Regions from separate parts of the Edwardsiella tarda ATCC 15947 genome, predicted to be linked through region 1. Evidence: predicted binding sites of a transcription regulator. Region 1 holds the regulator's gene; the other holds the start of a gene.
The links. Region 1 encodes LexA, which represses DNA repair genes until DNA is damaged. Its sites were predicted from a motif close to TNCTGTATGTACATACAGNA; they were not measured.
Positions count from the first base shown of each region.

Region 2: the regulator LexA is predicted to act here: its motif matches at 1,488-1,507, upstream of uvrA (excinuclease ABC subunit UvrA).

Region 1 covers NZ_CP084506.1:3,308,345-3,311,761, reverse strand. The annotation lists gene dpiB (sensor histidine kinase DpiB) at 1-1,114, shown strand, start outside; gene dpiA (two-component response regulator DpiA) at 1,107-1,793, shown strand; gene lexA (transcriptional repressor LexA) at 1,924-2,532, shown strand; gene dinF (MATE family efflux transporter DinF) at 2,672-3,417, shown strand, end outside.
Region 2 covers NZ_CP084506.1:350,415-353,831, forward strand. The annotation lists gene uvrA (excinuclease ABC subunit UvrA) at 1-1,415, opposite strand, end outside; gene DCL27_RS01740 (single-stranded DNA-binding protein) at 1,635-2,189, shown strand; gene DCL27_RS01745 (hypothetical protein) at 2,335-2,664, shown strand; gene DCL27_RS01750 (sigma-54 interaction domain-containing protein) at 2,696-3,417, opposite strand, start outside.

The DNA of each region.
Region 1 (3,417 bases):
CGACTTCTTGCTGCCGATGGCGGGCGTCTTTGTCGGGGTACTGGTGTTGATGATGCTACTATCTTGGCTGTTCGCCGCCCATATTCGTCGGCAGATGATGGGCATGGAGCCTCGTCAGATAGCGCAGGTGGTGCGTCAGATGGAGGCGCTATTTGGTGCGGTATTCGAGGGGCTGATCGCCGTCGATCCTGAGGGGCAGATCACGGCAATAAACCGTAATGCCCGCAAAATGTTGGGGCTGAGTGCCCCGGGACGCCAGTGGCTGGGGCAGCCGATTAGTCAGGTCGTTTCACCGGCAGATTTCTTTACCGATCGTATCGATGAAGATCGGCGCGATGCCATTCTGACCTTTAATGGTTTGAACGTGATCGCCAATCGGGCCACTATCCGTTCCGGCGATGGTGATACCCTGCTTGGGGCGATCATCAGTTTCCGTAGTAAAGATGATATCAATACGCTGAATGCGCAATTGACGCAGATCCGGCAGTATGTCGATAGCCTGCGCACCGTGCGTCATGAGCATCTTAACTGGATGTCGACCCTCAGCGGGTTGCTACAGATGAAGGAGTACGATCGTGCGTTAGAGATGGTGCGCGGAGCCTCGCAGGAGCAACAGCAGTTGATCGATCATCTGCGCGATGCCTTTAGCGATAAGGTGGTTGCCGGTCTGTTGTTTGGTAAAGTGCATCGGGCGCGCGAGTTGGGGCTGACGTTGACGATTGTCGAAGGCAGCCAGTTGCATGCCCTGCCCAGCGGTTTAGATAGTACAGAATTCGCGGCGGTGCTTGGCAACCTGCTCGATAACGCCTTCGATGCGAGTCTGAAGAACCCGGCGGGCAATGGGAGCGTCGAGGTGTACTTGTCGGATGAGGGGGCGGAGGTCATTATCGAGGTCGCCGATCAAGGATGCGGCGTGCCGGATGCGTTGAAAGATAAAATTTTTGAGCAGGGCGTCAGTAGCAAGGTGGAGGAACCGGGGGAACATGGTATCGGCCTTTACCTGATTGCCCGCTATGTGGGACGTTGCGGGGGCACCATTACGCTGGAGGATAACCAGCCCTATGGCACCCTATTTTCTGTATTTATCCCGAAGGTGAAGAGTGAGCATGAATAAAATCAATATATTAATCGTCGAGGATGAGACTCCACTGGCTGAGATGCACGCGGAGTTTATTCGTAATCACCCCGGCTGTGGTCAACTGTGGCTGGCCGGTAATCTGGCGCAAGCTCGGGCGATGATTAAAAGCTTTCACCCGGATTTAATCTTATTGGATAACTATTTGCCCGATGGGGTAGGGGTACAACTCCTGCATGAGTTGGCTCAACAACGTTACCCTGGTGGTGTGGTGTTGACAACCGCTGCCAGCGACATGAATACCGTTTCCGAGGCGGTGCGTAGCGGCGCCTTCGACTATCTGATTAAGCCTATCGCCTACGAACGTTTGGGACAAACGTTGGAGCGTTATCAGCAGCGTCACTCCATGCTCAGTGGGCGCCAGAATGCCAGCCAACGTCAGATCGATAGCATGTATAACGCCTATGCGCGCGGCGACAGCAAAGAGGATCTGCCGGTGGGCATCGATGCCTTGACGCTGGAGAAGGTGCAGGCGTTATTCGTCGATGAGCAGGCACGCCATACCGCAGAGAGCGTGGCGCAGAGCTTGATGCTGAGCCGTACCACGGCGCGCCGTTACCTAGAGTTTTGCGCCGCACGCCAACAGATCGTGGCAGAGATCGTCTACGGCAAGGTGGGGCGCCCACAGCGCATCTACCGCGCACAGAGTAAAAATTGACGTTGATAGCGCGCTGGGGGCTTATCGGGGATCGCACCTAGGGCCCGCTGTTTTGTGTATTTCACGGTTTTAAATTATCCGCTACCTGTATATACTCACAGCAAAACTGTATAAACGAACAGGGGGCGGAATGAAAGCATTAACGGCCAGGCAGCAGCAGGTCTATGATCTGATTCGCGATCATATCGAGCAAACCGGCATGCCGCCGACGCGTGCCGAGATTGCTCAGCGCCTCGGCTTCCGCTCGCCCAATGCTGCCGAGGAGCACCTGAAAGCGTTACAGCGCAAGGGGGTGATCGAGATTGTCTCCGGCGCCTCACGCGGTATCCGTCTGCTGATGGAGGACGAGTCTGGCTTGCCCTTGATCGGTCAGGTCGCCGCGGGTGAACCCTTGCTCGCGCAGCAACATATCGAAGGGTATTACCAGGTCGACCCCTCGCTGTTTAAACCCAGTGCCGATTTTCTGTTGCGGGTGAATGGCATGTCGATGCGCGATATCGGCATCCTGGATGGCGATCTGTTGGCGGTGCACAAGACTCAGGATGTACGCAACGGCCAGGTTGTTGTGGCACGCATTGAAGATGAAGTCACAGTAAAACGATTGAAAAAGCAGGGGAATGTGGTGCAATTGTTGCCGGAAAATAGCGATTTTCAGCCCATCGTCGTCGATCTGCGCGAGCAGAACTTCACCATCGAGGGGCTGGCAGTGGGAGTGATCCGTAACGGCGACTGGATCTAAATCGCCCCAGGCTTGAGCCGTTTTGGTTCCACTCGGCCGATTCACGCCGTCATTTCTCTACCCCGCGGACATCGAGTGCGCGGGGTTTTTTTATGGTGCTTGCCGCGGTCAACGCGGGCTAGCTTGATAAGGGGGAGGGATGCGAGGTTTCCCGCAGGCGGACAAGGCGTTATGGCGCCTGGCGTTGCCGATGATCCTATCCAATGTCTCTGTACCCCTGCTGGGGGTGGTGGATACGGCGGTGATCGGCCATTTAGATTCACCCGTTTATCTGGGCGGGGTAGCAGTGGGCAGCATGGCGACGACCTTTCTGTTCATGTTATTGCTGTTTTTGCGTATGAGTACCACCGGGCTATGTGCCCAAGCCTACGGCGCAGATGATCGTCCGGCCCTGGCTCGAGCCTTGGTTCAGCCCCTGCTCATGGCGTTGCTGGCCGGTGGCGCGATTGTGGTATTGCGTGGCCCATTGATCGAATGGGTTCTGCATATCGTCGGTGCCGAGTCGGCAATTCAGGCTCAGGCGCAGCTCTTCATGAGCATTCGTTGGCTGAGCGCACCGGCGACCTTGGCCAATCTGGTGATCCTCGGTTGGCTGTTAGGGGTGCAGTATGCCCGGGCGCCGGTCCTTCTGCTGGTCACGGGCAACCTGGTCAACATCGTTTTGGATCTCTGGTTCGTGGTCGGTCTGGGCTGGAAGGTAGCCGGTGCGGCGTGGGCCACCCTGATCGCCGACTACGTCACCCTGTTATTGGGAGTGGGGTTGCTGCTGCATGTCATGCGGCGGCGTGGATTACGGCGGGAACATTTCCATCACGCCTGGCGCGGCGATCTGCGCCGTTTGCTGGCGTTGAACCGCGATATCATGCTGCGCTCGCTACTATTGCA
Region 2 (3,417 bases), 680 kb from region 1:
TTGACCAGGAATTGCAGGCGTTCGCCGATCTCTTTCAGCACCTTTTCGGCGATCTTGGCGCGTTGTCCGCTGAGGGCCAGTTGGTGGAAGAAGCGTAACGCCGCGCCGATGCTGAGATCGGCGATCTGCGGCAGGGTGGTGTCCTCGATGAAGACATTACGCGCCTCTTCGCGCAGACGGGTTCCACCGCAGGCGGCGCAGGGACGGTTGCTGATAAACTTCGCCAGCTCCTCGCGTACCGCGCTGGACTCGGTCTCTTTATAGCGGCGCTCCATGTTGTGCAGCACCCCCTCGAAGGGGTGATGGCGTACCGTGGTGTCGCCGCGATCGTTAATGTACTTGAACTCGATCTCTTCTTTGCCTGAGCCGTAGAGCACTACCTTCCGTACCGCCTCGCTCAGTGAGTCGAAAGGCGCTTCGATATCAAAATGATAATGGTCGGCTAACGAGCGCAGCATCTGGAAATAGTAGAAGTTACGGCGATCCCAACCGCGAATCGCACCACCGGCTAACGAGAGCTCGCCATTCTGCACCACGCGATCGGGATCGAAGTATTGCTGAACACCCAGGCCATCACAGGTCGGACAGGCGCCTGCCGGGTTATTGAAGGAGAACAGGCGCGGTTCTAACTCCCGCATGCTGTAGCCACACAGAGGACAGGCGAAGTTGGCGGAGAACAGCAACTCTTCCGCCTGGGGATCGTCCATATCGGCCACGACCGCACTGCCGCCAGAGAGTTCTAGCGTGGTCTCGAATGATTCGGCCAGGCGCTGTGCCATGTCAGGGCGAACCTTAAAGCGATCGACCACCACGTCGATGCTGTGTTTCTTTTGCAGCTCTAGCTTCGGCGGATCGGAGAGATCGCAGACCTCGCCATCGATCCGCGCGCGGATATACCCTTGCGCCGCCAGGTTTTCCAGGGTCTTACTGTGTTCGCCCTTGCGATCCTTGATGATCGGCGCCAGCAGCATCAGACGCTTACCTTCCGGTTGCGCCAACACATTGTCGACCATCTGGCTGACGGTCTGCGCCGCCAGCGGCGTGCCATGCGTCGGGCAACGTGGCTCGCCGACACGGGCGAACAGCAGACGTAGATAGTCATGGATTTCGGTGATGGTGCCGACGGTAGAGCGTGGGTTATGTGAGGTTGACTTTTGTTCGATGGAGATGGCGGGTGATAAGCCCTCGATATGATCGACATCGGGCTTCTCCATCAACGACAAAAACTGGCGGGCGTAGGCGGAGAGTGACTCGACGTAGCGCCGTTGTCCTTCGGCATACAGCGTATCGAACGCCAGAGAGGACTTACCGGATCCGGACAGGCCGGTGATGACCACCAGTTTGTCGCGGGGAATGATCAGGTTGATATTCTTGAGATTGTGGGTGCGAGCACCCCGTATTTCTATTTTATCCATTACCGACTTCCCGGATTAACAGTTATCGATCTCTGCGTGCACAAACGTGATCAATAATTATGACATATTCAAAACTGAATGAATATCCAGTATTCAATAGCCGTACCGCTGACGGATTACGGCGTGCGCCGCAGAAACGATCGAGAGTGCTCAAGCGCCGCTGGCGTGTTAGAATTTACCGTTTAGACTGAATAAATTTACTTCATCAGGAGAGTCGATATGGCCAGCAGAGGCGTAAACAAAGTGATTCTTATCGGTAATCTGGGTCAGGATCCGGAAGTCCGTTATATGCCGAACGGCGGTGCCGTTGCCAACTTGACGCTGGCGACCTCTGAATCTTGGCGTGACAAGCAGACCGGTGAGCAGAAAGAGCGCACCGAATGGCATCGTGTTGCGCTGTACGGCAAGCTGGCGGAGATCGCCGGCGAATACCTGCGCAAAGGCTCTCAGGTATACGTTGAGGGGCAACTGCGTACGCGTAAGTGGCAGGATCAGAGCGGCCAGGACCGCTATACCACCGAAGTCGTCGTCGACATCAACGGCTCTATGCAGATGCTGGGGGGACGTCAGGGTGGCGGGGCTCCGATGGGTAACCAAGGTAACCAAGGCCAGCAAGGGGGCTGGGGCCAGCCGCAGCAGCCGCAAGGCGCCGCCTTCAGCGGTGGGCAATCCGCGCCTCGTCAGCAGCAGGGGGGTTATGCCGCGCCAGCACAACCGGCCGCACCGCAGAGCAACGAGCCGCCGATGGATTTCGATGATGATATCCCGTTCTGATCGCGCGGGTAGACGGTCAGAGAGCCCCGCGATGCGGGGCTTTTTCTTTGGCGTAATCGGCCATGAGGCGTGGCGAAGCATCGTGAAGGGTGATGCGGTGGAGATGGCCTACTATTTCTGCGGCTCGGCGAGCTGAGAGGGTGTGATGGTATTACGACGACTTTCCTGGATGGTGGGCAGTGGTGCCTGGCTGATGCCATGGGTATTGTTGCTCTGGCAGTGGCTGGAGACGGGGCGTTATCAGGCTGCGCTCTCCGCCCAGGCGTATCGAAGCTGGCAGATGACGGTACTGCTGGCCGATGCGGCCTTTGCCGGCCTTCTGTCATTATTGGCGTTGCTGGTGGGGGCGCTCGCCCTGGCACGCAGTACGCCGGAAAGTGTGCGGCCAGGCCAGCGTATGGTCGAGCTTGTGGTGTTGGCCCTACCGCTATTGTTTGCCATGTTCGTCGCCGGCCTGTTCTGGCTACATGGTTGAGTGGGCCCGTTGGATGGGCCCACTCGGTGCATTACGGTGTCGTTAGCTCATACTTTTTGATCTTGCGGTAGAGCGTCGCGATGCCTATCCCCAACTCTTCCGCCGCCTGCTTCTTGTTACTGTGGCGTGATAGCGCCTCGCGGATCATCTGCTTCTCCATCTCCTCCAGCGCCGTGCTGCCATGGTCATCGCAGGCCACACTACTCTGATAGTGGCTGTTGTCTTCGCGGTAGACCGGCGTGACCTGGCCATTGACCAGGTTCGGCGGCAGCAACGCCGTATCGATCACCTCGCCGCTGGGCACCACGTTGATCAGGTACTCCATCAGGTTACTCAGCTCGCGTACGTTACCCGGCCAACGGTAGCGTTTGAGTAACATCATCACCTGCGGGGAGATCCCCGGGTAGACCAGGCCGATACGCTTGGTATGCAGGTTAAGGAAGTAGTGGATCAGCAGCTCGATGTCGCCATTACGCTCGCGTAGTGGCGGTAGCGCGACGGGGATGACGTTGAGGCGGTAGTAGAGATCCTCGCGGAATTTTCCCTCCGCGATGTACTGCTCCAGATTCTGGTTGGTCGCCGAGATGATGCGGATATCGACGGAGACCGGGTTACTGGAGCCGATCGGCTGAACCTCCCGAGCCTCGATGGCCCGCAACAGCTTGGCTTGCAGCGTGAGGGGCATGTCGCCGATCTCATCGAGGAATAGCGTACCGTGATTAGCCGCCTGGATCAGGCCGACCTTACCGTTGG